Regions from separate parts of the Dickeya sp. CFBP 2040 genome, predicted to be linked through region 4. Evidence: predicted binding sites of a transcription regulator. Region 4 holds the regulator's gene; each other region holds the start of a gene.
What was found. The regulator Fur, encoded in region 4, represses iron uptake genes when iron is present. The targets are predictions, from matches to a motif close to ATAATAATGAGAACNACTATCAA.
Positions count from the first base shown of each region.

Region 1: the regulator Fur is predicted to act here: its motif matches at 5,024-5,046, upstream of Dpoa2040_RS12795 (siderophore-interacting protein).
Region 2: the regulator Fur is predicted to act here: its motif matches at 1,588-1,610, upstream of efeU (iron uptake transporter permease EfeU).
Region 3: the regulator Fur is predicted to act here: its motif matches at 5,738-5,760, upstream of gpmA (2,3-diphosphoglycerate-dependent phosphoglycerate mutase).

Region 1 is NZ_JAAVXH010000087.1:243,295-250,909, reverse strand. It holds gene thiB (thiamine ABC transporter substrate binding subunit) at 1-844, opposite strand, end outside; TPP riboswitch at 888-1,042, opposite strand; gene sgrR (HTH-type transcriptional regulator SgrR) at 1,099-2,766, opposite strand; gene sgrT (glucose uptake inhibitor SgrT) at 2,961-3,161, shown strand; gene tnaA (tryptophanase) at 3,290-4,690, opposite strand; gene tnaC (tryptophanase leader peptide) at 4,791-4,901, opposite strand; gene Dpoa2040_RS12795 (siderophore-interacting protein) at 5,142-6,044, shown strand; gene leuD (3-isopropylmalate dehydratase small subunit) at 6,403-7,005, opposite strand; gene leuC (3-isopropylmalate dehydratase large subunit) at 7,018-7,615, opposite strand, start outside.
Region 2 is NZ_JAAVXH010000039.1:43,743-51,357, forward strand. It holds gene Dpoa2040_RS05665 (M20 aminoacylase family protein) at 301-1,458, shown strand; gene efeU (iron uptake transporter permease EfeU) at 1,683-2,528, shown strand; gene efeO (iron uptake system protein EfeO) at 2,586-3,707, shown strand; gene efeB (iron uptake transporter deferrochelatase/peroxidase subunit) at 3,719-5,035, shown strand; gene Dpoa2040_RS05685 (DUF1272 domain-containing protein) at 5,088-5,315, shown strand; gene Dpoa2040_RS05690 (efflux RND transporter permease subunit) at 5,520-7,615, opposite strand, start outside.
Region 3 is NZ_JAAVXH010000051.1:24,067-31,681, reverse strand. It holds gene cpoB (cell division protein CpoB) at 1-102, shown strand, start outside; tRNA gene Dpoa2040_RS06945 (tRNA-Lys) at 276-351, shown strand; tRNA gene Dpoa2040_RS06940 (tRNA-Lys) at 388-463, shown strand; gene Dpoa2040_RS06935 (DUF554 domain-containing protein) at 734-1,450, shown strand; gene nadA (quinolinate synthase NadA) at 1,657-2,706, shown strand; gene pnuC (nicotinamide riboside transporter PnuC) at 2,729-3,454, shown strand; gene aroG (3-deoxy-7-phosphoheptulonate synthase AroG) at 3,810-4,862, shown strand; gene gpmA (2,3-diphosphoglycerate-dependent phosphoglycerate mutase) at 4,961-5,713, opposite strand; gene Dpoa2040_RS06910 (hypothetical protein) at 5,989-6,168, opposite strand; gene galM (galactose-1-epimerase) at 6,317-7,399, opposite strand; gene galK (galactokinase) at 7,389-7,615, opposite strand, start outside.
Region 4 is NZ_JAAVXH010000028.1:28,568-36,182, forward strand. It holds gene ybfF (esterase) at 1-153, shown strand, start outside; gene ybfE (LexA regulated protein) at 418-699, shown strand; gene Dpoa2040_RS03910 (methyl-accepting chemotaxis protein) at 742-2,427, opposite strand; gene fldA (flavodoxin FldA) at 2,845-3,372, shown strand; gene fur (ferric iron uptake transcriptional regulator) at 3,720-4,166, shown strand; gene glnS (glutamine--tRNA ligase) at 4,242-5,900, opposite strand; gene nagE (N-acetylglucosamine-specific PTS transporter subunit IIBC) at 6,065-7,537, opposite strand.

The DNA of each region.
Region 1 (7,615 bases), on a different contig from region 4:
ACATCCAGTTAGTAGTCGGAATGATCTGCTGAACAGCAGGGCTTATCATAAATTGCAGAAAACGTGCTGCCAGTTGTGGGTTTTTACTGCCAGCCAGTTGGGCGGCGACTTCCACCTGCAGGTAGTGGCCTTCGCTGAAATTGGCCGCCGCATAGCTATCTTTCTTCTCGGCGATGAGATGGTAAGCCGGTGAAGTGGTGTAACTCAGCACCAGATCGGCTTCACCTTTCAGGAACAGGCCGTAGGCTTCGCTCCAGCCTTTGGTGACGGTGACGGTTTTCGCCGCCAGTTTCTGCCAGGCTTGTGGTGCTTTGTCGCCATACACGTTTTGCATCCACAACAGTAACCCCAGCCCCGGTGTGCTGGTGCGCGGATCTTCGTAGATAACCTTCCACGACTGGTTGCTTTCCACCAGTTCATGCAGGCTTCTCGGCGGGTTTTTCAGCTTGTCTTTGTTATAGACGAAGGCGAAATAGCCGTAGTCGAAGGGCAGGAAGGTGTCGTTGTGCCAGCCGCCGGGCAGCGTCAGCGTGCTGGTGTTGACGCCATGCGGGGCGAACAGGCCGGTCTGCGCCGCCGCCTGCACCAGATTGTTATCCAGTCCCAGCGCCACGTCCGCCGGGCTATTTTTGCCCTCCATACGCAGACGGTTGAGCAGCGCGACGCCATCTTCCAGCGCGACGAATTTCAGTTCGCAGTCACACTCTTTTTCAAATGCGGTTTTGACCGCCGGGCCGGGACCCCACTCCGAGGCGAACGAATCGTAGGTGTAGACCGTCAGGGTCGGTTTGGCGAACACGGGGGCGGACAGCAATAACAGACAGGACAGTAATTTCTTTAACACTTTGCGCTCCAAATTGTTGAAGGCGGCAAAGGTCTTTGAGCAAGCAGGATGCAGTCTCAAATCCCTTCGCCGGTATTAACCGGATCAGGTTCGACGGGTATTTTCTCAGCGGCGCAAACGTACATGATTGTTAGTACATGACTATTCGTACATGACTGCTCGTACATGAATGTTGGGGCCGCACCCCGTTGAGAACGGCGCTATTGTAAAGTGTTTGTCACATCAGTAAAAGCGTCATGACTGGCGGCAGAGGATCATGTTGGCGGGGCTGGCGGCGCGAACCAGGCGGACTTGAAATCGAACCAGCCCAGCGTGTTCATATGCAGTCCCCGCATGTTGGCTTGCCCTTGCAACCGCAGCCAGTGGTGGAACAGCGGATGAAGCTGCTGGCGGCTGACCAGTGACTGGCTCCAGTCCGCCAGTGATAGCTCGCCCTGACGCCACTGACGTGCGGTGTTATCCAGCTCGTCTTCCCCCAGACAATGCCGCAGCAGTGGCAGTTCATACAGCATGGCGAACAGGGAAAATTCCAGCGGCAGGTAGAAGTTAGCACTGCCGAGCCAGAGGTCGCTGGCGTCAGCGCCCTGACACCAGACGTCGAACTCCAGACTGCGTAGCGTCAGCGTGACGCCGTGCGATGCCAGCAGACGGCCTATGATGCTGCTTATCACCGCGTATTCGGGGTGATCGCGATAGCTGGTGAGGGTGAGGTGCGTCAGGCCGACGGGTTTTTCCCGCACTGCCCGCGGTGGGCTGTGATGCCAGCGCGGCAGCAGGCCATAAGCGGGAGACCAGTCGCTCTGGTACGGGCTATCGGCCAGGCCGAGCATCGCCACGGGGCTGAGTACCTGACATAACCAGTGACGAACCTCCGGGTCTGCCATCTGCGGCGAACGGCGGTCGAACAGCAGGAAATAGCAGCCTTCTTCAAGCCGATTTTCCAGTTCATTATCGATGGTGTCATCGCCTTGCAGCGTGACCGTGCAGGCGGGGATGATCGGCGCGTCCGGCAGCACCCAGATACTGACTTCGTCAATGAGCGCCCGGTAGCCGAAGTAATCGTCAAACGCGGCGATTTTTAACTGATTGGGGGAATTGCGTACCACTTTATACGGCCCGGTGCCGACAGGCTGGCGCATAAAATCCGGCAGTGTTTGCCATTCTTGCGGCAGGATCATCGCCGGTACGCTGCCGAGCAACCATGGCAGCCAGTTGTCCGGCGTATTGAGCCGGATATCCAGCACAAACGGTGTCGGTGACGATATATCGGTTAAATGGGAGAACAGCGGTAGCGTCTTCAGCCGGGACAACGAGGCGATCACGTCCTCCATGGTCAGTTCCCGACCATGGTGAAAACGAATCGCCGGGCGCAAATAGAAACGCCAGTGCCGCGGCGACAGCGCCTGCCAGTGGTGAGCGATATCCGGCAGCAGTTCCCCATTTTCCTCATTTAAGCTGGTCAGCCCGCTGAAAATCTGGCGGGCGATGTGGGTTTCCGAACGCCGTAACGCACTGCCGGGCAACAGGTTGTGCATGGGTCGGTAGTACAGGATACGCAACAGGTGGCGTCCTTGCCGTACACTGCGGCCAAGGTGCGACAGTAGCATCTGGCGTACGGTTTCTTTGTCGCCCACCAGTTGTACCAACTGGTCGATGCGATCCTGCTCCAGCAGGTCTTCGGCCCGCTGCTGTTGCAGCGTCAATCCAGTGTAGATAAAGCCGAGGTGCGAGCGTTTACCGCGTCCGGCTTCCGCTTGCCAGGTGAGCCAGCCTTGTCGCTGCATAGCACTCAGCAGTGAGCGGACATGACGGCGTGAGCAACTGAGCAACAGCGCCAGCTCTTGCAGCGTGGTATCGGTATCCTGACCTTGCAGGCATTGCCATAACCGGATGAATTGTTGTTGCAGGCGAGGGGAGGACATAAAAGGGGAACTCCACGATTCAAGGTCATCAATATATTTTTCCCTATATTACGCGGATACTGAATAGCAGTGAATGGTTCTGTGCGTGAACCGTCGTGAAGGGGAGGCTATATGTGCCGGTTATTCCGCTTTTATACCCGTCATACTTCAAGTTGCAGGTGCGTTGGCTTTCCTCGCTCACCCCAGTCACTTACTTGAGTAAGCTCCTGGGGATTCTCTGCGTCGCCGCCTTCCTGCAACTCGAATTATTTAGGGTATATCGTCGCTGGCTTTGCCGAGGCTGTCGTCGGGGATGGGGTGTACTCACCGCTACCCAGCGAATGGCATTGCTGTTACAGGTTACGCAGTGGCAGATCCAGGATATGGAGGAGGAAGACTATCGTCGCTGGCTGTAAAGCTGACGGCATCAAATGAGAGTGAGAACGTCGGCGGGAAACCGCCGTAGTGTTCTGAGTAATGGTGCTGTTCACCAGCCAGCGGCGTGTTCCGCTGGCTTTTTTATGGCAGGTTTTCTGGTGGCGTGTTATTCCACCGGTTTCAGCCGGGCGACAAAGTGGCGCAATACCGGCGGCTCATAGGTGAAGGTCAGCCCTTTGATGCTGCTGGCTCTCTCCTTGAGTGCAATCAACGAATCGGCGATGTAATCCATGTGATCGTTGGTATACACCCGGCGTGGAATGGTCAGGCGCAGCAGTTCCAGCGGCGAGGGTTTCTGTTCGCCAGTATCCGGGTCCCGTCCCAGCAGTAATGAGCCGATTTCTACGCTGCGAATGCCCGCTTCCAGATACAGCTCGTTATTCAGCGCTTGTGCCGGGAACTGTTCCGCCGGGATATGCGGCAGCAGCTTTTTCGCATCGACAAACACCGCGTGCCCACCTACCGGGTACTGAATTGGGATACCACCGGCGCGCAGGCGTTCGCCAAGGTAGGTCACCTGACCGATGCGGTAAGTCAGATAATCTTCGTTCATGCCTTCTTCCAGACCGATGGCCAGTGCTTCCATGTCGCGCCCAGCCAGTCCGCCGTAAGTGACGAACCCTTCCATTGGCACACAGCGAATGCGCACCTCGTTGAACAGCTCTTCGTCGCTGCGAAAACAGCACAGGCCGCCAATGTTCACCATCGGGTCCTTCTTCGCTGACATGGTGAGCATGTCGCCGTATTGGTACATCTCATGGACGATCGCTTTGATCGAGCGGTTCTCATAACCGGCTTCACGTTGTTTAATAAACCAGGCATTTTCACAGAAGCGTGCGGAGTCGATCACCACCGGAATACCGTGTTGCTGCGCGATGCGATACACCTCACGCATATTGCCCATTGAAATCGGCTGGCCGCCGGAGCTGTTGCAGGTGACGGTGGTGATGATGGCCACGACGTTGTCCGCACCGTGTTGCTCGATGGTGGTCTGTAACAGGTCAAGGTCGAAATCGCCTTTCCAGTCGTAATAGGTGGTGGTGTCGAAGGCTTTTGGTGTCACCACGTTGATGGCGCGCGCGCCGTTCAGCTCCACATGGGCAGCGGTGGTGTCGAAATGGAAGTTAGAAATAAACACCGGTTTTTTACCGCCACCTGCACGCTGCTTTTTGGCTATCAGACACGGGAACAGAATCTGTTCTGCCCCACGCCCCTGATGGGTAGGAATGGTAAACGGATACCCCAGCAGCGTTTGTACTTTTTCACACAGATGGTAGTAGTTGCGCGACCCGGCGTAGGCTTCGTCGCCCATCATCAACCCTGCCCACTGACGGTCGCTCATGGCGCCGGTGCCGGAGTCGGTCAGCAGGTCGATGTAGACATCCTCGCTGCGCAACAAAAACGGGTTATAGCCTGCTTCCTGCAAGGCTTTTTCCCGGTCGTCGCGGGTGGTCATACGGATGTTTTCTACCATTTTGATGCGAAAAGGTTCAGGGATGCGTTTCATGCAATATCTCCATGACGCCAGTCAGCAGGCAGGTTTGCCGCTGTATGACGTCAAAAATAATAAATTGAAATAAAAGGGGAAAAATCAGCGTCAGGCTGAATCAGGCATGAAACGAGCGTGGGAAATCGTCGGTAAGGCGGTGGTCGATGTTGAACCAGGGGCGACAGTCGCCGGAGAGGCTCAGGCGATAACACCGGATGATGCGTGTCATGAGGTCTCCTTATCTCGTGAATAACGAACAATCAGCATAGGCGAAAAGTGCCGGACAAAACCGTGATCCCACAGGCAATCCAAAGTGGGGAAGTCATGGTTTATTTGAGAATGTAAATTGAATTAATAATATTTCTCATTACTTATTTTAGATGGTAAAACTGTGCGGAGTTTGGCATCAGTACATCGTTTTCAGACCGTGTTGCTGGAGAATCACTAAAAAAAGAGGTAAGGGCGGGTTATGGCTGGGGTAAAGGAATATAAAGTATTTGATGTTAGGTTGGCTCACAAAACATTGCTTACTCCATCGCTGATGCGTTGTGTATTCAGGGGAGAGGCGGTGAAGATGATGAAGATTTGCTCGCCGGATCAACGTATTAAAGTGTTACTGCCCGCCGAAGACGGCACGCCGCCGCGCCTGCCGGATGTCGGCGAGTGGTATAAGCTGGTGCAGGCGATGCCCAAATTACAACGCCCAATCCCCCGCACTTACACCCTTCGCAGTCTGGATACCGACGCTGGCGAAATGGTGGTGGAATTCGTGGTGCATGGCACCGAAGGACCGGCTTCGGCCTGGGTACTGAGCGCACAACCCGGTGCAGTGTTGCAGGTGGTAGCGCCGCGCGGCGATTTTGCCGGTGATAATGGCGGCTACGAGTGGGTGCTGTCGGAAAACACCCGTCATGTGCTGCTGATGGGCGATGAAACTGCATTACCGGCGATCAAAGGCATTCTGGAACAGTTGGCGCAGCAGGATAACCCACCGCAGGTGCAGGCGTTTATCGAAGTACCGTTACAGGCCGATTGCACTGACGATTATCGCAATTTGCCGTTCGCCGAGGTGGTCTGGTTGCCGCGTGAAGGCACGGGCGCGACCTATGGTGAGCGTTTGCTGGAGGCGGCACGCCATTGGTCATGCCCGACAGCACAGGTGCAGGCAAGCCCTGTTATGGTGACGGATATTGCTGATGGTGAGAAGGTCTGGGAACCGGCCAGTGCGCAGCAAGGGCAGTTCTTCGGGTGGGTAGCGGCTGAATCCTCAGCGGTGAAGGCGTTGCGCCGGTATCTGCTGGCAGAAAAAGGCCTGGCGCAGGAATCCGTCACCTTTATGGCCTACTGGAGCCGTGGTCCGCGTTCTCATTGAGGTTGTCGACAAACAACCGCGTTGTTTTTGTTGCTGACGAGTTTATGCAAGACCGGTGGGAGGTTTCGTGCGCGATAACGTCGATTCTCCCTTTGCAGCACCGCCGCACGCACGACAAGGAGAGGCTCAGACGCCGCCTCTCCTTGACCACTGGCTTGAGGGCTAAACTGTGCCGCTTCGCGGTTCCTTCGGCGTTCGCCTTCGCTGTTCGGGCCGCCCGTGACGCGTTCCAGACGCGGCACGGGCTTTCGCGGCATCCATGCCGCTCACCCGGCGAAGTCACCCACCTCAGCACAGTTTTTGACGCCGGAAAACCCTTTATCTGCACTTAAGTGGTTTAAAAGCCCACAAAGCCAAACTAGCGTAGAAACGCCGGTTGTTGCTGCTCGTAACGGGCGATGGCGTCCTCGTGCTGCAGCGTCAGGCCGATGCTGTCCAGACCGTTGATCATGCAGTGACGGCGGAAGCTGTCTATCTCAAACGAGTAGGTGTTGTCACCCGCTTTAACCTGCTGAGCTTCCAGATCCACGGTGAAGGTAATGCCTTCATGGCTGGCTACCAGTTTGAACAGGTCGTCGATATCGGCATCGCTCAGTTTGACCGGCAACAGTTGGTTGTTGAACGAGTTGCCGTAGAAAATATCGGCAAAGCTCGGTGCGATCACCACCTTAAAACCGTAGTCGGTCAGCGCCCACGGCGCGTGCTCGCGGGAAGAGCCGCAGCCGAAGTTTTCGCGTGCCAGCAGAATGCTGGCACCTTTATAGCGCGGCTGGTTCAGCACGAAGTCCGGGTTAGGCTGCTGGCCAGCGTCATCCAGAAAACGCCAGTCGTGGAACAGATGCTGACCGAAACCGGTACGGGTCACCTTTTGCAGAAACTGCTTCGGGATAATCGCATCGGTATCGACGTTGGCGGCATCCAGCGGCACCACCAAACCAGTGTGTTGGGTAAATTTAGCCATGGATTGCCTCTCTTAATTCAGTTCACGAATGTCTGCGAAACGACCAGTAACCGCTGCCGCAGCCGCCATCGCCGGGCTGACCAGATGGGTACGACCGCCACGGCCCTGACGCCCTTCAAAGTTACGGTTGCTGGTAGACGCGCAGCGCTCGCCCGGATTCAGACGGTCGTTATTCATCGCCAGACACATGGAGCAACCGGGCAGACGCCATTCGAAACCGGCATCCAGGAAGATCTTGTCCAGACCTTCGGCTTCCGCCTGCGCTTTAACCGGGCCAGAACCGGGCACGACATAGGCTTGCACGCCGTCGGCCACTTTGCGTCCTTTGGCAATGGCGGCGGCGGCGCGCAAGTCTTCAATACGCGAGTTGGTGCAGGAACCGATAAATACTTTGTCGATAGCGACTTCCGTCAGTTTTACACCCGGCTGCAAGCCCATATACGCCAGCGCTTTTTCCGCCGAAGCGCGTTCCACCGGGTCGTTGAAGGATTCCGGCATCGGAATGATTTGGTCAACGGCGATCACCTGACCGGGGTTAGTACCCCAGGTCACCTGCGGGGCGATATCGGCGGCGTTCAATGTCACTACTGCGTCGTAGTGGGCATCGGCA
Region 2 (7,615 bases), on a different contig from region 4:
TTGTGTTTGTATAGCGATGAAACACGCACTCACCTCTTATTTTTCCTGAAAAAATCTATGCCACGTAAGTCTGTGCCACGTCATGTCAATCTGTGCTACGTCAGTCGCCATAGGCGTTATACGCAAAGCAGGGTGGATTGTTCACGAAGCGTTATGCCAAAAGTATCTTTACTGTCCGGCAGATAATCTTTGTCCGTATTGGTGGCTGGGGTAGAGTAAGTCATCATTAGGGTGACTGAGTCTGGGGCAAAATACACATCGGAGCAGGTGGCTGAGGTGTGAATCAATGAGGAGGAGAGTATGGGGATTTCTCCGGCGCTGATTGCGCAGGCCATTGAGTGGCGGCACAAATTACATGCTAATCCGGAACTGGGTTATCATGAACGCCAGACATCCGAAATGGTAGCGACGTTGCTGTCTCGCTTTGGCTTTCAGGTCCATACCGGGTTGGCGGAAACGGGCGTGGTGGGAACGCTGGAAAATGGCCCTGGGCCGATCATCGGATTGCGTGCCGATATGGATGCGCTACCGGTTACGGAACTGGGCAGTCTTCCCTATAAATCTCAACACCCCGGCGTGATGCACGCCTGTGGTCATGACGGGCATACCGCGATGCTGCTGGCGGCGGCGAGCCATCTCAGCGAGACTCGCCGTTTCAGCGGGACGGTGCGAGTCATTTTCCAGCCGGCGGAAGAAAACCTTGGCGGTGCGCGTCGTATGGTGGAAGAAGGGCTGTTTACCCGTTTCCCGATGGATGGCATTTATGCATTGCATAACTGGCCGGGACTGCCTGTTGGACATGCCGGATTGAACTGCGGCGCCATGATGGCCTCGCTTGATTCGTTTGAAATTGTACTGACCGGCAAAAGCTGTCATGCCGCTATGCCGGAAAATGGCGCTGACCCTATCGTGGCCGCTTCTCAGTTGGTGTTATCGTTACAGACTATCCCTTCCCGACGCCTGTCGCCTCAGTCGTCTGTAGTGATCAGTATCACGCAGATTGCGGGTGGCGAGGCCATCAACGTTATTCCGGAAAAAGTGGTGCTGCGTGGTACGCTGCGTTGCCTGCAAGCCTCGGTGCGTGAACAGGTAAAGGCATTAATTGCGCAGTTTGTGGCGCAAATTCCTGAGGTGTTCGGCGTGACGGGGTCGATGAGTTATTACCCTGGTTATCCGGTGACTTGCAATAATGCGCGGAGTGCGCAAACGGTACGCGAGGTAGCGGAAACGATATTTGGTGCGAATCAGGTACATTGGGACATCGCTCCTTCTATGGCATCTGAAGATTTCGCCTGTATGCTCGAATACTGTCCCGGCGCTTATTTCTGGTTGGGGGCAGATGGTGATACCCCATCCCACCCATTGCACAATGCCAGGTATGACTTTAATGACGCGTTGATTCCGCACGGCGTTGCCATGTGGGTGGCGTTAGTGGAAAAGCAGTTACCGATGAAATAAGTGGCTGTTAGCAATTAAGTAAATGGTTCCAGCCCCAGCGCTGGGCGGCGACGAATGAAACCGAAACGTTGCCCGCTGGCGCTGAAATATTTGATTAGAAAAAATTACTTTACCCCACCTTACATTTTCTCATTAATAAGAACTATTATCATTCTTTATCCTATTTGTATTCCTGCGCAGTGTGCTCGTCTGCGTGCTGGGTTTGCCTGAAGGAGTATTCATCCATGTTCGTTCCATTACTCATCATGTTCCGAGAGGGACTGGAGGCCGCGTTGATCGTCAGCCTGATTGCCAGCTACCTGAAACGCACCCAGCGTGAACAGTGGTTAGGGGCGGTCTGGATAGGGGTTGCGCTGGCACTGGCGTTATGTTTAGCGCTTGGGGTGTTCATCAACGCCACTACCGGCGAGTTTCCGCAAAAACAACAGGAACTATTTGAAGGGATAGTGGCGGTTATTGCGGTGATCATTCTGACCTACATGGTGTTTTGGATGCGCAAGGTGTCGCGTTCGGTACGCCTTCATCTGGAAGGCGCTATCGATCAGGCGCTCAGTGCCAGCCGACGTCAGGGGTGGGCGCTGGTGGCGATGGTGTTCTTCGCCGTGGCGCGTGAAGGGCTGGAGTCGGTGTTCTTTCTGCTGGCGGCATTCCAGCAGGATGTCGGCATTTACGCGCCGCTCGGCGCTGTACTGGGGCTGCTGTGTGCCGTCGTGGTCGGGATGATGATCTATTGGGGGGGAGTGAAACTGCGGCTGGCCCAGTTCTTCAAATGGAGCAGCCTGTTCATTCTGTTTGTTGCCGCCGGTCTGGCAGCCGGAGCAATCCGCGCTTTTCACGAAGCGGGGTTGTGGAATCAATTTCAGCAAATCGCGTTCGATTTTAGCGCCACGCTGTCAACCCATACCCTGACTGGCACGCTGCTGGAAGGGATGTTTGGCTATCAGGAAACCCCGACGGTTAGCGAAGTGGTGGTCTATTTTCTGTATCTGACTCCGGCGCTGGTGTTCTTTTTCATGCCGCAACGTATGGAGCCAGCCACGGCGCCGATGGCGCGTAAGCATCACCATTAATTATTGTCACAACTAACAACTATCACAGTTAACAATTAATGTAAAAGGGATAATTCTATGTCTACACCATTGTTCCGCCGCTCAGCGCTGTGCGCTGCCCTGCTGGTTTTTCCTGCATTCAATGCGCTGGCCGCGGATATTCCGCAGGTTAAGATAACGGTTAATGACAAGCAGTGCGAGCCGATGCAAGTCACGGTAGCCGCGGGTAAAACGCAGTTTGTCGTCACCAACGCCAGCCAGAAAAACCTGGAATGGGAAATCCTCAAAGGGGTGATGGTGGTGGAAGAGCGTGAGAATATCGCACCGGGCTTTACCCAGAAAATGACTGCCAACCTGGAGCCGGGAGAGTACGACATGACGTGCGGTCTGCTTAGCAACCCGAAAGGTAAACTGGTAGTGACTGCCAGCGATGATGCCGCCGTCGCAAAAACCAACGTGTTGGATCTGGTCGGGCCGATTGCCGAATACAAAGTGTACGTTACCAAAGAAGTGGAAGGATTGGTGCAGCAGACCAAACTGTTCACCGCCGCTATCAAAGCCGGCAAGCTGGAAGAGGCACGTAAGCTGTATGCGCCGACCCGTCAGCACTACGAACGTATTGAGCCGATTGCCGAACTGTTCTCCGATCTGGACAGCAGTATCGATGCCCGTGAAGACGACTACGAGAAGAAAGCCGATGACCCGAAATTCACCGGTTTCCACCGGCTGGAGAAAGCGTTGTTTGCCGATCACTCCACCAAAGGTATGGGGCATTACGCCGATCAACTGTATGCCGATACACAGGAACTGCAAAAACGCATCGCCAGCCTGACATTCCCGCCGAGTAAGGTGGTGGGCGGCGCATCCGGCTTGATTGAAGAAGTCGCCGCAACCAAGATCAGCGGCGAGGAAGATCGCTACAGCCGCACCGATCTGTGGGATTTCCAGGCCAACGTTGACGGCGCGCAGAAAATTGTCAACCTGCTGCGCCCACTGCTGGAGAAAGCCAATAAGCCGTTGCTTGGCAAGATCGACGCCAACTTCAAAACAGTCGATGGCGTGCTGGCGAAGTACAAAACTAAAGACGGATTTGAATCCTACGAAAAACTGAGTGATGCCGACCGCACGGCGCTGAAAGGGCCGATCACCACACTGGCGGAAGACCTGGCGCAATTGCGTGGCGTGCTTGGACTGGACTGAGGCGAGCTATCATGAGTCATACCACTGGCCCGCAGGACGGGCCACACGCTTCTCACCCTTCTGCTTGTCCGGCGGCGCAACCGGACATTGCCTCGCCGTCGCGTCGTCGCTTGTTGCAGGGGCTGGGCATGATGGGCGGGGCGTTGGCGCTCGGCGCTGACCGGCTGGCGCAGGCGGAAGATAAACCGCAGGCGCCGCAGGATGAACGCTGGGAAAAACAGCCGTTTCTTGGCGAACATCAGGCGGGGATCGTCACGCCGCAACAGGCGGCGATGATGCTGGTGGCGTTTGATGTGCTGGCGACCAGCAAGCCCGATCTAAACCGGTTGTTCCAGTTGCTGACTCAGCGTATCGCGTTTCTGACGCAGGGCGGCAAGGTGCCGGACGTTGATCCGCGCCTGCCGCCGTTGGACTCCGGCATCATGGGACCGGAGATCTATCCGGACAATCTCACCATCACCGTGTCGGTTGGCGCATCGCTGTTTGATGAGCGGTTTGGCTTGCAGGCGCTCAAGCCGCTGAAACTGCAACGCATGACCCGCTTTCCCAATGATGCGTTGGACGCCAGCTTGTGTCATGGCGACCTGTTGTTGCAGATTTGCGCCAATACTAACGAAACGGTGCTGCACGCGCTGCGCGATATCATCAAACAGACGCCGGACTTGCTCAGTGTGCGCTGGAAGCGGGAAGGATTTATCTCCGCGCACGCGGCACGCAGTAAAGGCAAGGAAACGCCGGTTAATCTGCTGGGCTTCAAAGACGGCACTGCTAACCCTGATACCAGAGATAGGGCGTTGATGGATCAGATCCTGTGGGTTGGCGCAGAGTCCGGTGAACCCGCATGGGCGGTGGGCGGCAGTTATCAGGCGGCGCGGATCATCCGTTTCCATGTTGAATTCTGGGATCGCACGCCACTGCAGGAGCAGCAAACCATTTTTGGTCGGGAAAAACACAGCGGCGCGCCGCTGGGCATGGCCCACGAACATGATGAACCGGATTACAGCCGCGACCCGCAAGGTAAGGTGATTCCGCTGGATGCGCATATTCGTCTGGCTAATCCGCGTACCCCGGAAACCCGCGCCAACCTGATGCTGCGCCGCGGCTACAGCTACTCGCTGGGCGTCTCCAATTCCGGCCAGTTGGATATGGGGCTGCTGTTCGTCTGTTATCAGGCCGATCTGGAAAAAGGTTTTCTGACGGTGCAGAAACGGCTCAATGGCGAACCGCTGGAGGAGTACATCAAGCCGATTGGCGGCGGTTATTTCTTTGTACTGCCGGGGGTAAAAAGCGCGGATGACTGGCTGGCAAGCCGATTGCTGACAGCGTAACCTCAGGCAGGCATGATAACGGGATAACCCCTGAACAACAGGAGTACACACTATGCTGGAATTACGGCCTAACTGCGAATGTTGTGATGTTGACCTGCCGCCGGATTCATTGCTGGCGCGGATTTGCTCATTTGAATGCACCTTTTGCGCTGATTGTGCGCAGGAGAGACTGCACGGCCACTGTCCCAACTGTGGCGGCGAACTGGTTCGGCGACCTGTCCGGCCTGCGGAAAAACTGGTGAATAACCCGGCTTCGACCCGGCGGGTGCTTGCCCGCTAGTGCCTCGGTTGGTCGCTAATGTTTGTCGTTGAGGTCTGTTCTGATGTAAAAAGCCCGTCGGCACTGGTGCCGATGGGCTTTTTACTATCATTGATTACTACGTGCATTGATTACTACGTGGATGCCGGGCGAGCAACAGCTTGCGTTTCTTTTCCCGTTCGGCGACCTGCCGTGACTTTCGGGCTGGTCGCCGTTCCCATCGTTTTAGTGATCGGTCATGTTTTGAGTTCGACGGGCTTTGCGCCAGCGGTCATAGCGTTCCTGTAGGTTCATCACCACCACAAAAAACACCGGTACGAAAAACACCGCCAGTACGGTGGCGCTGACCATACCGCCGAATACGCCGGTGCCGATGGCGTGTTGGGTTTCCGCACTGGCGCCTGACGCCAACATTAACGGTACCACTCCCAGCGCAAACGCCAGCGAAGTCATCAGGATCGGGCGCAGGCGCAGGCGTGCTGCCATCACTGCGGCATCAGCCAGTTCATACCCTTGCTCGCGCAGCTGTCTGGCGAACTCGACGATCAGGATGGCATTCTTGGCGGACAGCCCAATGACGGTAATCAGTCCCACCTTGAAGAACACATCGTTTGGCATATCGCGCAGCAGTACCGCCAGCACGGCGCCGAGCAGCCCCAGCGGCACCACCAGCATCACTGACAGGGGAATCGACCAGCTTTCATACAGTGCCGCCAGCACCAGAAATATCACCACCATCGACAGCAGCAGCAACATCGGCGCTTGTGTGGCGGATTGCCGTTCCTGTAGCGATTGCCCGGTCCACTCGATGCTGAAACCTGGCGGCAGTTGCGCGGCCAGCCGTTCCATCTCCGCCATTGCCTTGCCGCTGGAGACGCCCGGTGCGGCAATGCCGGAGATTCGCGCCGCCAGAACGCCCTGATAGCGCGTCAGTTGCAACGGGGTATCGCTCCAGACCGGCGTGACCACTTCTTTCAGCGACACCATACCGCCTGCGGTATTGCGCACATACAGTTTGAGCACGTCATCCAGTTGCATACGTGCCGGCGCATCGGCCTGAATGATCACCTGCTGCATCCGGCCAGCGTTCGGGAAGTCGTTTACATACAGTGAGCCGATGGCGGCCGATAGCGTATCGCTAAGCGTGCTGAACGACACGCCGAGCGCTTGCGCTTTTTGGCGATCAATATCCAGTCGCACTGTGCTACCGGGCGGCAGGCTGTCCGGGTAGACGCTGGTGACGATGTGGCTCTGCGCCGCCAGCGTCAGCAGTTGAGCCTCCGCCGCTTTGAGCGCCGGATAACCCTGACCGGTGCGATCTTGCAGGCGCAGGGTAAAACCTGATGAGGTGCCCAGCTCATCAATAGCCGGCGGCATCAGCGTCATGGCGGTGCCTTCCCGGATTGATGACATCGCCTGTTGCGCCAGCGCCACTTCGGCGCGGGTGGTGGTATTATCGCGTTCAGACCAGTCTTTTAACGTGGTGAAAGCCATGGCGGCGTTAGGGCCGGAGCCGGAAAAACCGAAGCCGAGAATCGACATGTTGGACTCAATGCCATGGCGAGAAGCGACATGGTGTTCGTAGGTTTTGACGATGTCCAGCGTACGCGCTTGCGTGGCGTCCGACGGTAGCTGGAATGAGGCCATAAAATACCCTTGATCCTCTTCCGGCAGAAAGTCGGACGGTAATGCCTGGAACAGCCACCCCAGTGCGCCGGTCAGTGCGGCAAACAGCAGCAACATGCTGCCGGAACGGCGCAGCAGTGCGCGGGTGCCGGTAGCGTAGTGCTGCGTGAGTTGTTCGAAGCGGCGGTTAAAGCCGCCGAAAAAACCGCGTTTCTGATGATGACCGTCGGCAATCGGCGTCAGCAGCGTGGCGCATAGCGCGGGTGTCAGCGTCAGCGCCAGAAATGCCGAGAACAGGATCGAAACTGCCATCGACAGGGTAAACTGTCGGTAAATCACCCCCACGGAGCCGCTGGCGAACGCCATCGGAATAAACACGGCAGACAGCACCAGCGTGATGCCGATAATCGCGCCGGTGATCTCCTTCATCGCGCGGATGGTCGCCGCTTTGGGCGACAGCCGTTCCTGCGCCATCAGCCGCTCAACGTTTTCCACCACCACGATAGCGTCATCCACGATAATGCCTATCGCCAACACCATGCCGAACATCGTCAGCACGTTGATGGAGAAACCCGCGGCCAGCATCACCATGAAGGTGCCGAGCAGAGCGATGGGCGCAACAATCGCCGGGATCAGGGTATAACGAACATTTTGCAAAAACAGGTACATCACCAGAAACACCAGCACCATCGCCT
Region 3 (7,615 bases), on a different contig from region 4:
GGTCAGACTGATAAGGCCAAGGCAGTCTACCAACAGGTAGTAAAAAACTATCCAAATACTGATGGCGCTAAACAGGCTCAGAAGCGGTTAGAGGGTTTGTAATCCCCTTTCTGGCACAAAAACTGCGCGATATGCGTGGTTTTTGCGCCGGGACGTTCAAGGTATAAGCAGTTGAATGTTTTTTTTGGGAAAAGTGTTGCACAGAAAAATTATATTAGTAATATATGCCGCCGTTGCCAAGGTGATGCTGAATCGCTAAAAGCAACAGCGTTTTTGGGTCGTTAGCTCAGTCGGTAGAGCAGTTGACTTTTAATCAATTGGTCGCAGGTTCGAATCCTGCACGACCCACCAAAAACAAAATGATTTCTATGTAACATTTCTCGTAGCGGGTCGTTAGCTCAGTCGGTAGAGCAGTTGACTTTTAATCAATTGGTCGCAGGTTCGAATCCTGCACGACCCACCACCGCTAAATAAATCTCCATTCTCAAATTCTTTCGCTGTCACTACAAATATTATCGTGTCGTGCAGGTGAGAAGCTGCGCTCAGGTTCTAGTCGAGCGGAGTAATAATACGCACCGCTTACTCATGTTGGGTTTTGTTATATCTCTTTTTGCTTTAGCCCTGTTCCATCACATCATTATATTTAGCGTATAGTAATGGCTTCGTTTCTGACTGAGAGTGATTCCTTTGTCAGCTGGCAAGTCGAAAGATAGGCTTTAAGAGATAATTGATGATGATTGGTCCGGTTATCAATGGTGCAGCCATTCTGATTGGCGGCGCACTGGGTGTGTTATTACACCGCTTTATTCCCCAGCGTATGCGTGATGGTTTGCCGCCTGCATTCGCCATGGTGTCGATTGCGATGGGAGCGACGCTGGTGGTAAAAGTTCACCAGCTCCCGGCGGTTGCGCTGGCGATTATCCTGGGGGTTGGCATTGGAGAGTTTCTACGTCTTGAAGCTGGTGTCCAGAAAGTGGCGATACTGATTGAACGCCTGCTGAGCCGGGTTGTGCCACCGCCGGAGCACAAGCTACCCCCGGATGTGTATAGCCAGAACTTTACCGCGTTGATTGTGCTGTTCTGTGCCAGCGGCACCGGCGTGGTTGGTGCGATGACAGAAGGGCTAACTGGCGACTATCAACTGTTAATCATTAAGTCAGCGCTCGATATTTTCACTGCGTTGATTTTTGCCATTACGTTGGGTGTTGCCGTGATGTCGATTGCCATTCCTCAGTTTTTAGTGCAGACACTGTTGTTTTTCTCAGCCAGGCTGATTATGCCATTTATGAATGATATCACCATGGGAGATTTTGCGGCTTGTGGCGGTATTGTGATGATGGCTGTCGGGCTGCGCATTGCCCAGATTAAAACCTTCGCAGTAGTTAATTTCCTGCCAGCGTTGGTGCTGATTATTCCTTTCTCTCTTTACTGGCACCGTCTGTTTTCCTGATCACCTCGCAGGCGGCCTGCTCAGGCCGCCTTGTGTATCAGTGACATCGTATTTTTAATAAATTAAACACATTTTGTATTTCTGAAATTTCTTAGTAAGGAAATGGCAGACTTTATGACGCTATTACGATATTTTGTTTAGCATATGAAACAATCATTCTCAATAGTGACATTATCTTAACGTCTGCAATTGTGTGGAATTCCATGATGGGCTTGTTTTTTGAACCACTTACTGTCGATTACCCTTTTCCTGCAAAACCCAGGCGGTTATCTGAAGAGGAAAAGCAACAGTTTCGTGACCGTATTAAACATTTGCTGAAAGTGCGTAATGCGGTGTTGGTAGCGCACTATTATACCGATCCGGAAATTCAGTCAATTGCCGAAGAAACCGGTGGTTGTGTGGCAGACTCGCTGGAGATGGCGCGTTTTGGTCGCACCCATGCTGCCAGCACGCTGGTAGTTGCCGGGGTCCGGTTTATGGGGGAAACAGCGAAGATACTCAATCCAGAGAAGACGGTGCTGATGCCGACGTTGGAAGCAGAATGCTCGCTGGATTTGGGGTGCCCGGTTGAAGCATTCAGCGCCTTTTGCGATAGCCATCCGGATCGTACCGTGGTGGTGTATGCCAACACATCGGCGGCGGTCAAAGCGCGGGCGGATTGGGTTGTTACCTCCAGCATTGCCGTGGAGTTGATCGAGCATCTGGATAGTTTAGGCGAAACGATTATCTGGGGGCCGGATCGTCACCTTGGGCGCTATGTGCAGCAACAAACCGGAGCCGATATGCTGTGCTGGCAGGGCGCGTGCGTTGTGCATGACGAATTTAAAACCCAGGCGCTAAGACGCATGAAGGCACTATATCCGCAGGCAGCGGTATTGGTTCATCCGGAATCACCCCACAACGTGGTGGAGATGGCAGACGCCGTAGGTTCGACCAGTCAACTGATTCAGGCCGCGAAGCAATTACCGCATTCGGAACTGATTGTGGCGACAGATAGAGGTATTTTTTACAAGATGCAGCAGGCCTGTCCGGAAAAAGTGCTGCTGGAAGCACCGACAGCTGGTGAAGGGGCGACTTGCCGCAGTTGTGCTCATTGCCCGTGGATGGCGATGAATGGGCTTGAGGCGATTGCCACGGCTCTGGAGAAGCCAGAGGTATCCCATCATCACACTATTGAGGTTGACGCCGATATTCGTGAGCGTGCCCTGGTGCCGCTGAATCGGATGCTGGAGTTCGCAGTTAAACCCAGGCTGTAGTCAATACCATTCAGGAGTAAAGATGGATTTTTTTAGTACCAGCAATATTCTGGTTCACATCCCATTAGGGGCCAATGGTTATGACCTGTCGTGGGTTGAAGCGCTGGGGACGTTATCCGGTCTGATATGTATCTGGCTGGCTAGTTTAGAAAAGACCGAGAATTATCTGTTTGGTCTGGTCAATGTGTCGTTGTTTGCATTGATCTTCTTTCAGATTCAGTTATACGCCAGTTTGTTGTTGCAGGTTTTCTTTTTCGTCGCCAATTTGTATGGTTGGTACGCATGGAGCCGCACCATAGATGACAAAGCACTGGAACTGCAGGTGCGTTGGTTGCCGCGACGGCAAGCGATATGGTGGAGTGCGGGATGTGTGGTTGCGATTGTGCTGATGTCACATTATATCGACCCATTTTTTTGCGTACTGACCCGTACCGCTGTGATGTTGATGCAGGCTGTTGGTTTGGATGTGGCGATGCCGACATTGCAACCAGATGCGTTTCCATTCTGGGATTCGGCGATGACGGTATTGTCAGTAGCAGCCATGCTGCTGATGACCCGAAAATATGTGGAAAACTGGCTGTTATGGGTGGTGATAGACATTATCAGCGTGGTGATTTTTGCGTATCAGGGAGTCTATGCCATGTCGCTGCAGTATATGGTGCTGACGCTGATTGCCTTTAATGGCACCTGGCTATGGATCAAAGGTGCGCGAAATAATCGCTCGCAGCCACTGGCCCGAATGATATAGGTTGTGCCGGTTGCTGGTGTATATCCCCGGTTGCGATGGGCTTCGCCTGGTTGAGGTTGCGTAAACCATGTGTAACACGGTTTACGGTAGCCTGTCTCGAATCTTCTCATTCCTGTGGTTTTATCGTCTGCCGCGCACCAGTGCTCATTGCTTGAGCTGGGTGCGGCACGACCAAATCGTTTCCCGCACGCAGCGGATAGCGGTTAACACACATGGCTATTATTACGCCAATTTTTTAACCGCTTGACTTATAATAATCAGCCTTCAATATAAATAACGATACTTTTATTTTTTCGTTTTCACCTCCGAACAGGCAGGAGACGATAGTCTGTTGCTGCGGAGACATGGACCCATTATGAATTACCAGAATGACGATTTGAGAATTAAAGAAATTAAAGAGTTGCTCCCCCCCGTCGCGCTGCTGGAAAAATTCCCTGCCACTGAGCGTGCAGCACAGACAGTATTTAATGCCCGTAACGCTATCCACAACATCCTCAAAGGTCATGATGACCGTCTGCTGGTGGTGATTGGACCCTGCTCCATCCATGATCCGAAAGCGGCTAAAGAGTATGCGGCCCGTTTGCTGAAATTACGCGAAGAACTGCGTGATGATTTAGAAGTGGTGATGCGCGTCTATTTTGAAAAACCGCGTACCACTGTGGGTTGGAAAGGACTGATTAACGACCCTCATATGGATAACAGTTTCCAGATCAATGATGGCTTGCGCATCGCCCGCCAGTTATTGCTGGATATTAACGATACCGGTTTGCCGGCAGCGGGTGAATTTTTGGATATGATCACGCCGCAGTACGTGGCGGACCTGATGAGCTGGGGGGCGATCGGTGCCCGTACCACTGAGTCTCAGGTGCACCGTGAACTGGCATCTGGCTTGTCTTGCCCGGTGGGTTTCAAAAACGGTACTGACGGCACCATCAAGGTAGCGATTGACGCTATTAATGCCGCTCGTGCGCCGCATTGTTTCCTGTCGGTGACCAAGTGGGGCCATTCGGCGATAGTCAATACCAGCGGCAACCACGACTGTCATATTATTTTGCGTGGCGGTAAAGCGCCGAACTACAGCGAAGAGCATGTGCAGGCAGTGAAAGTGGGTCTGGAAAACGCGGGCCTGCCAGCACAGGTGATGATCGATTTCAGCCACGCCAACAGCTGCAAGCAGTTCAAAAAGCAGATGGACGTTTGTGAAGATGTATGCCGCCAGGTAGCGGGTGGTGAGAAAGCTATCATGGGCGTTATGGTGGAAAGCCATTTAGTGGAAGGTAACCAGAGTCTTGAAAGCGGTGAACCGCTGGTATACGGCAAGAGTGTTACTGATGCCTGTATTGGCTGGGATGATACCGATAGCTTGCTGCGTCAACTGGCAGCGGCAGTACGTCAGCGTCGCGGCTGATATCCGCTATCGTCAGATAAGAAAAAACCCGGCTAAACCGGGTTTTTTACTACTTTCCCATCATCTGTGCTACAGATGATGTCTTGGCGTATCAGGAATTACTTCGCTTTACCCTGATTGGCTACTGCGGCTGCTTTGGCCGCGATCTCGTCGGCATTGCCCAGATAGTAGCGTTTGATCGGTTTGAAGTTTTCGTCGAATTCATAGACCAGCGGTACTGCGGTCGGGATATTCAGCTCCAGAATTTCTTCTTCACTCATGTTATCCAGATATTTCACCAGTGCACGCAACGAGTTGCCGTGTGCAGCGATGATCACGCGCTCGCCTTTTTTGATACGTGGCAGAATGTTTTCATTCCAGTAAGGCACCACGCGTTCGATGGTCAGCGCCAGACTTTCAGTCAGCGGCAGCTCTTTGTCGCTCAGCGACGCGTAGCGCGGATCGTGTCCAGGGAAACGTTCGTCATCACGGGTCAGTTCCGGTGGAGTAACCGCGAAACCGCGACGCCACAGTTTAACCTGCTCGTCACCATATTTTTCAGCGGTTTCCGCCTTGTTCAGGCCCTGCAACGCACCGTAGTGACGTTCGTTCAGTTTCCAGCATTTTTCTACTGGCAGCCATGCCTGATCCAACTCGTCCAGCACGTTCCACAGGGTGTGAATGGCACGTTTCAGCACAGAGGTGTAGGCAAAATCAAAGCTGAAACCTTCTTCTTTCAGCAGGTTACCTGCCTGTTTGGCTTCATTGACGCCTTTTTCGGACAGATCAACATCCATCCAGCCGGTGAAGCGGTTTTCGTTGTTCCACTGGCTCTCACCATGTCGCACCAGTACCAGCTTAGTTACAGCCATAGCTTAACTCCTTCATATACTAAGATTTCTATGATAACTACGCTCATTATAGGGCCGGAGAGCGGTTATCGGCAATCGCTAGTCATTCAGCCGCCTGATTTATATGCCGCCAAAATGACGATAAATTAAGCGGCTTTATCGTTTCAGCTTGTCTGTTTCTCCACCACAGGCGATGGGGAAACAAAAACAGTGCAGAAATTACCCTCATCGACAGCAATGGCGTGCCGCCGATGCCGCCGATTCACATGAACCACAGGTATGGCAGCAGTTGGCCATTACTTTTTCCAACGGTGATATTTTTCCACTGCATTGACGACAGGTAAATTATAGTCAAACAGAGACAGCAGCCAGATGCTGCCAAACAGCATAACTGGTAGTGTAATAATCATCATGGTGTCTTTGACGCTGTTCAAAAAGGCTCTGACGCGTTGAGTTTGGTGAAGATTTTTCGGCATTGACATGGCCTGCGTGTGACATACCCTCCCTCTATCGCGGTTGTTATTTGCCGGGGAAAAACGGTTACCGGTAAGCAGGAAAGACCGCTACCTATTCCTAAAAGGGATGGCAATTAAGAGAGCCAGTGTACTGGCTCTCTGGTATGCATCAGTCTGCGGGGGCGTCAGTGGGACTGACGGTGAACGCATAACGGGTAAGTGACCGGTAGCGCTTACCGGGTTTCAGCCAACAGTCGGGTTGTGGCCAGTCCGAATGGTTGGGGCTGTCCGGTAGAAACTCACTTTCCAGCGCCAGCCCGGCATGGTTGGCATAAGGCGGCCCATCGCGCGACGGCGTGCCAGCCAGAAAGTTACCGCTGTAGAGTTGCAACGCCGGGGCGCTGGTGTAGACCTGCATGTGGACCTTGCCGTCTGATGACCACAGGTTGGCTGCTGGGCTTTCGATGGAGCCACCGGTGCGATGCAACAGAAAGGCGTGGTCATAACCGCGCACAGCCTGCTGGTCGGCATCGGACAAAAAATCCTGCATCAGGGTCTTGGGCTGGCGGAAGTCGAAACTACTGTTCGCTACCTCCCGCAATGTATCACCGGGGATGCCGTCCTGATTTACCGGCAGATAGTAATCCGCCAGCAGTTGCAGCCGATGATGCCGTGCGTCGGTCAGTTCGCCATCAAGGTTGAAATAGGCATGGTTGGTCAGGCACACCGGGCAGGGTTGGTCTACCTCGGCCTGATACTCAATGTCCAATGCGTTCTGATCAGTCAGTTGATAACTGACCTGTGCGATCAGTGTGCCGGGAAAACCCTGATCGCCATCCGGCGAATGTAACTGGTAGGTGACCTGATCATCACTCTGTTGCAGTATTTGCCAGCGCCGCGCGTGGAATCCATCTGGTCCGCCATGTAACTGGTGCAGCCCCTGGTTCGCCTTCAGTCGAATCAGCGCATCGCCCTGACGCAGTGTGGCGTTGGCGATACGGTTGGCGTAACGCCCTACTGACGCGCCCAGATAGGCGGTTTGATGCGGGTACTGCTCAGGCGCACACCCTAGCAGCACTTCACGCGTTGTGCCGCCAGACAGCGGTAACTGGCAGGAGAGCCAGGTGGCTCCCCAATCCATCAGCGTCACTCGCGTGCCGTGACGATTTTGCAATAAGGTCAACTGAAAGGGCTGACCATCCGGGGCGAGCGCCGTGTGCGGCGCGCGCGGTTCAACAGGGTCATTCGACATAACCGGCTCCTGGCGAGGCTTGGCAGACGTAACAGGTGGGTTGCAATCCGGTTTTCGCCGGATACTCCTGCATTACGGCATTTTGCACCGCTGTTACGTGCTGTTGTGGGATCAACGCCACGATACAGCCACCAAATCCACCGCCGGTCATCCGCACGCCGCCTTCATCGCCGATCACCGCTTTGACGATCTCCACCAGTGTGTCGATAGGCGGCA
Region 4 (7,615 bases):
TCACCTTATCTGGATGATAGCTACCGCGACGTGCTGTTGCGCCAGTTTCCCGCCGCCAAAGCGCATGTGGTGAGTGGCGCCGGGCACTGGGTGCACGCAGAAAAACCGGAGGCGGTGCTACGCGCTATCCACCGATTTCTAACCACTGACTGAGGTATCGGACGCCGGCAGCCATATCCATCGACGTCATACCACAGTTTAATTGAGCCTTGTCCCCAGTAAACGTTGTCGCCACCTCAACGGCTGGGGTATTATGGCGCGCTAAGTATGAGGGACGGCTGTCTGGCCACTTGCATCGTTAACCACATTTCATCAAAACACCGCCTGCGTTGCTGAAAGCAACGGATTACCCCCAGTATTCGAATCCCGGTGATCCAGTGCGGCGTTTTGGCCGAATTGCTTGCAGTACCATTAGTTATGGCAAAAGAACAAACGGATCGCACCACACTGGATCTGTTCGCGGACGAGCGCCGCCCTGGGCGGCCTAAAACCAACCCGCTCTCACGCGACGAGCAGTTACGGATCAACAAGCGTAATCAATTGCGGCGTGACAAGGTACGGGGGCTGCGTCGTGTCGAGCTGAAAATCAACAGTGAAGCAGTAGATATTTTGAATGCATTGGCTGAGCAGAAAAGCATCAGCCGCAGTGAACTTATTGAACAAATACTGCTGGCGCAGCTGGCGGAACAACAAGACTAACGCTCACTGGCGTCATCCATGACGCCGGTCGTTCTCAGCACATCAGAACGTTTCCCAATTATCATTACTCTTCCTGGCTGTCGCGGCTGGCAATGCCTTGGCAGCAGGGGCAGCCACTGCTCTGACTGGTGCCTGACGTTCACGCCGTGGCTGCAACCCAGTCATCTGTTCCTCTGTCAGCCGGAATACCGATACGGCTTCGGTCAGCACCATCGCCTGTTCTTCCAGCGAACGTGTTGCCGCAGAGGCTTCCTGTACCAGCGCGGCGTTCTGCTGAGTGACGCCGTCCATTTCCGTGATTGCCAGACCCGCCTGAGCAATACCTTTACTTTGTTCATCCGACGCAATGGCAATTTCAGACATGATATCGGTGACATTGGTCACTGCATTAACGATCTCGCTCATGGTGCTACCTGCATCGGCCACCAGCGCTGAACCGTTATCCACGCAACGAACCGACTCGGCAATCAGATTTTCGATCTCTTTCGCCGCCTGTGCACTGCGCTGCGCCAGGCTTCTTACCTCACCCGCCACCACCGCAAATCCACGCCCTTGCTCGCCCGCACGCGCCGCTTCTACCGCCGCATTCAGCGCCAGAATGTTGGTCTGGAAGGCGATGCCATTAATCACACTGGTAATTTCAGCAATCTTCTTCGAGCTGCCGGAGATCTCCGCCATGGTTTTCACCACGTTGTCTACCAATTCACCGCCCTTACTGGCTGTGGTGGACGCCTGGCGGGCCAGTTGGCTGGCGTGACTGGCGTTTTCAGCATTCTGTTTCACCGTCGATGTCAGCTGTTCCATACTGGCAGCGCTTTCTTCCAGTGCTGCCGCCTGCGATTCAGTGCGAGACGCCAGGTCGTTGTTACCGGAAGCAATTTCCGACACGCCCTGATAAATGGAATCAGCACTGGTACGAATCGTACTGACGGTATTAGCCAGACTGGTTTGCATATCACGCAGCAGCGGGAACAGTTTACCCACACAGTTGTTGCCAAAATCCAGAATCGGTTTTCCCAGACGACCAGCAGCAATCACCAGGAAATGGTCACGCAAATCGTTAAGCGGACGCACCAGGTAAGCCACCAGATAGCGATCAGTCAGGAACAGCATCAGCAAACCTGCGACCAAGCCTGCCAGCAAAATAGTCTGTCCTACACCGGTGATAGCTTCCAGCCGATTGCCGGCATCGACGAACATCTCCGACCCAGCCTTGTTGAAGTTAGTAAAAGAAACATTGAATTGACGGCTAAAGGCAGGAACGACGTCTTTAGAATATTTGTCGTATTCATCAAATTTTTTGTCTGCCGCACGTTGATACATGGGATCGACACCCTGAGTAATCAGATTACTCCAGTCGCGGGTCACCGCATCAACCAATTCCTGAGACAGGCCGGCATGGTCAATCTTCTTGAATGCTTCCAGATTAGATTTCAGTAAATCCAACGCAGCCTGTGCTGACTTCAGTTGTTCTTCCGCTTTCTGGTTATCCCCGCTCTGGCGGTAGTCAATCGCGCGCGCCAGTCGGGTGACCATACGAAAATATTGGTCATTACCCGTATTGACCAGGTTCATATTGTTAACCAGTAACGCACTGGTTTTAGAAGTTTCGTTCATGGTTTTGAACGAGTACATGGTGTAAACCGAAACCGCAACCCATAACACGCAGAAGATGCCAAGAACCCACAGCATGGCCGTGCGGATGGCAATATTTTTCAGGAATTGCATAGTTGACTCCATAAACGGGCTATTGATCGAAGAGATAAGGCTTGTTCTAAGTTATGCGATGAAAAAGTCTCTCGCTTTGTAATAAATATTGCTGCACATTTACATTCAATAAAGCACCATGTTCTGTCATCGTCAAAATCACAGGAACATTTAGTGTTTTATGTCGATTAAAAGCCAATAAAATTTATATATTTAATCAATTTCCCATATTTTCAGCCTCCTATACAAACATCGTATTTTAAAAAAATTAAAAAAACATTAAGGAAGTGGTTAATAAAAAACCAATCCGTCACTTCAATGCCATTTATGCACACCGCAACAGATACACGTTTATCCATCAGACAGTGTCTGCTATTATTAGCGGATCGTAGGTGACTCAGGCACCATATCCTTAGGAATCAAGAGGTTATTTTATCTATGGCTCTCATAGGCATTTTTTTTGGCAGTGACACTGGCAATACCGAAAACATTGCCAAGACGATCCAGCAGCAACTAGGAAGCGACGTTGCCGAACTGCACGACATTGCCAAAAGCAGCAAAGAAGATGTTGAGCGTTTTGATATTCTGCTACTGGGTATTCCGACCTGGTATTACGGTGAAGCACAGTGCGACTGGGATGATTTCTTTCCGACACTGGAAGAAATTGATTTTACCGACAAGCTGGTTGCCATCTTCGGCTGCGGAGATCAGGAAGACTACGCAGAGTACTTCTGTGATGCCATGGGTACCATTCGCGATATCATCGAACCGCGCGGCGCAAACATTGTTGGTCACTGGCCAACTGAAGGTTATTACTTTGAAGCCTCTAAAGGTCTGGCGGATGACACCCACTTTGTCGGTCTGGCTATTGATGAAGATCGTCAACCAGAGTTGACCGGTGAACGTGTATCCAACTGGGTCAAACAAATCAGTGACGAGCTTAATCTGAAAGAGTTGCTGGCCTGATTCGCCTGTGGCTCTGAGGCAAATCGACCCAGAGCCATACCGATGTATGTATATAGATAAAACCTATCACAATCAGTAATACATTTTTTTAACTTTTCATTCTGACAAGGTACACTATCTATTCGGTTAGCCGGATTATGTTTAATGATCGATCCTTGCATACACGTTGTTTCTTGCAGATAACCAGCCTGAATACATCAAGTTAACGGGAATCATCTTGCAAAAGTTCCATGGTTTCCATTTCGATGGCGCGGTTCTATAATTGAGACACGTGACCTTTTTTAAGCCAACCGATGATACTAGGCTAATAGCCTCCCAGATAAAGCAAGTAACAGGACTAAATCCGCATGACTGACAACAACACCGCATTAAAAAAGGCCGGCCTGAAAGTCACACTTCCACGACTGAAAATTTTGGAAGTCCTTCAGGACCCTCAATGCCACCACGTCAGCGCGGAAGACTTATATAAAAAGCTGATTGATATGGGTGAAGAAATTGGTCTGGCCACCGTTTACCGTGTGTTAAACCAGTTTGACGATGCAGGTATCGTTACCCGCCACAACTTCGAAGGTGGCAAGTCCGTTTTCGAACTCACTCAGCAGCACCATCATGATCATTTGATCTGTCTGGATTGCGGTCGGGTAATTGAATTCAGCGATGAGTCTATCGAAGCGCGCCAGCGTGAGATTTCAGAGAAATATGGCATCAAGCTGACCAACCACAGCTTATACCTGTATGGTCATTGTAGTAGTGGCGACTGCCGTGAAGACGACAGCGCACATGACGAACGCTAATCGTCTGATACTGAGCAAAAATAAAACCGCCGCGGCGGTTTTATTTTTATCTGGCTACCGCTAGTCTGGCGGCTGTTACCCTGCCCAACTATCACGCAACCCCACTGTACGGTTGAATACCAGATTGTCAGGGCTGGAATAGACACCATCGGCGCAGAAATAACCTTCACGCTCAAACTGATAAGCGTTTTCAGCTTTTGCATTACCCAGACTAGCTTCCACAAACCCCTGAGCAATACTCAGCGAATCCGGATTGATGGTTGAGAGAAAATCCTCTGCTGCACCTGGATTAGCCACGCTGAACAGGCGGTCATACAGACGGAACTGTGCTGGCAGCGCATGAGCTGCTGATACCCAGTGGATCACACCTTTCACTTTACGACCATCAGCCGGGTCTTTGCTCAGGGTTTCCGTATCGCAGCTGCAGTAAATCGTAGTAATCACGCCCTGCTCATCTTTATCAATTCGCTCTGCTTTAATCACATAAGCATTGCGCAAGCGCACTTCCTTACCCAGCACCAGACGTTTGTACTGCTTGTTGGCTTCCTCGCGGAAATCAGCGCGATCAATATATACCTCACGGCTGAACGCCACCTGACGCGTTCCCATCTCCGGATTATTGGGATGATTAGGCATGGTAAGCCACTCTTCATACCCTTGCGGCAGGTTCTCAATCACCACTTTTACCGGGTCCAGCACCGCCATCGCTCGCGGCGCATTCTCATTCAGATCATCACGGATACATGACTCCAGCGCGGCCATTTCCACCGTGTTGTCCTGCTTGGTAACCCCGATACGGCGGCAGAATTCTCGGATAGAAGCAGCGGTGTAACCACGACGGCGCAAACCGGAGATGGTCGGCATACGCGGATCATTCCAGCCTTCTACTACCTTCTCGTTCACCAGTTGGTTCAGTTTCCGCTTGGACATCACCGCATATTCCAGGTTCAGCCGGGAAAACTCATACTGACGCGGGTGGGCAGCAATCGTAATGTTATCCAACACCCAGTCATACAAACGGCGGTTATCCTGAAACTCCAGCGTACACAGCGAGTGCGTGATCCCTTCCAGCGCATCGGAAATACAATGGGTAAAGTCATACATCGGATAGATGCACCATTTATTGCCGGTCTGATGATGCTCGGCAAATTTGATGCGATACAGCACCGGGTCACGCATCACAATAAACGGCGATGCCATGTCGATTTTGGCACGCAAACACGCTGTACCTTCAGCAAAACCGCCGCTGCGCATCTTTTCGAACAATGCCAGATTTTCTTCGACGCTACGATCACGGTACGGGCTGTTTGTGCCAGGGGACGTCAGCGTGCCGCGGTATTCGCGGATCTGCTCCGGCGTCAGCTCATCGACATATGCCAGCCCTTTATTAATCAGTTCAATCGCATACTGGTGTAACTGGTCAAAATAATCAGACGAATAGCGAACATTGCCACTCCAGGAAAAACCCAGCCACTGGACGTCATGCTTGATGGACTCAACGTACTCGATATCTTCTTTTACCGGGTTAGTATCATCAAAGCGCAGGTTGCACTTGCCGTTGTAATCTTCAGCAATGCCGAAGTTCAGACAGATGGACTTGGCGTGGCCAATGTGAAGATAGCCGTTCGGCTCTGGAGGAAAACGCGTCTGAATATTGTCGTGTTTACCGGTAGCCAGATCTTCATCAATAATCTGACGAATAAAGTTGGTTGGGCGGGCTTCAGCCTCACTCATGCTTGGTTCCTCAAATGCAAAAAAACAACCCATAACCACTAATGATCCAACAAGCCACGCTGGGAAACAACCGTTTGTTTCATGAAAATTCAAGATAAAAAAACGGAGCGTACGTTTACGTACGCTCCGTTTGTCGAGATCTGACAGCGATAACGCCTGCTGAATTATTCCTGTGAAACGTCGCGTAACGCCGCTGCGATGTTTTCCGCCTGGGTACCAACGACAATCTGCACGCTTTGCTTATTGAGGCGAATCACCCCAGCCGCTCCCAGAGTACGAGCAGCAGGCTCATCCACCAGCCCGGAATCCTTCACACTCAACCGCAAGCGAGTAATACAGGCATCGATCCCAGTCAGGTTATCTTTGCCGCCAATGGCCTGCAAATAGCCTCTCGCCACCGATTGGGTATTACCGGCAGGTGCGGTTACCCCCTCGGATGAGGACTGCGCCGCGACAGCTTCACGCCCCGGCGTCATCAGGTTAAAGCGGGTGATGGTAAAGCGGAATACCACATAATAGATAACGAAGAAGGCTGCGCCCTGCAACAGCAACATATACCAGTGTGTCGCCAACGGATTACGCGTAGACAGCACCAGGTCCACCAAACCAGCGCTGAAGCCAAAACCGGCAATCCAGTGCATACTGGCAGCGATGAATACCGAAATCCCGGTCAGCACGGCGTGCAGTACATACAGCACTGGTGCCACAAACATGAAGGAGAATTCCAGCGGTTCGGTAATACCAGTGAAAAAGGCCGCAAAGGCCGCTGCCACCATGATTCCCGCCACTCGGCTACGGTTTTCAGGCCGCGCACAGTGATAAATCGCCAGCGCCGCGCCCGGCAAGCCAAACATCATGATCGGGAAGAAACCAGCCTGATAACGCCCGGTAATGCCAGGAATGGCTTTACCGGCATCAATCGCCTGCTGACCACTCAGGAAATTGGGAATGTCGTTAATGCCAGCCACATCGAACCAGAACACCGAATTCAGTGCATGATGTAGCCCGACCGGAATCAACAGACGGTTAAAGAAGGCATAAATACCGGCACCAACCGATCCCAACTGCTGAACATGTTCGCCAAAGGAAACCAACGCGTTATAGATAACCGGCCAGACGTACATCAGCACAAACGCCACCACAATCATCAGCAGCGAAACCAAAATCGGCACCAGACGACGGCCATTGAAGAAAGAGAGCGCTTTAGGCAACTCAACCTGGCTGTAGCGGTTATACAGCTCAGCGGAAATCACCCCGACCAGAATACCGATGAACTGGTTTTCAATCTTGCCAAACGCCTTCGGCACCTCTGCCAGAGGGATGTGCTGAATCATCGACACGGCTGCTGGCGAGCACAATGTAGTCAACACCAGATAACCAACAAACCCGGACAATGCTGCCGCACCGTCTTTATCTTTCGACATACCGTAGGCAACACCGACTGCAAACAGCACCGCCATATGCTCGATAATAGCCGCACCGGATTTGATCAACAGCGCGGCCAGCGCGCTTTCACTGCCCCAGCCAATCGGATCGATCCAATACCCCACCCCCATCAGGATGGCGGCCGCGGGCAATGTAGCGACAGGCACCATCAGCGCACGGCCCACTTTTTGTAAATAACCGAGTGTACTCACCTTCCCCTCTCTTTCCCTTTCGGGCAATAAAATTGTCTGTCAGCCTTGTCATCGAATCACCCGCCAGCCATGTGGGCC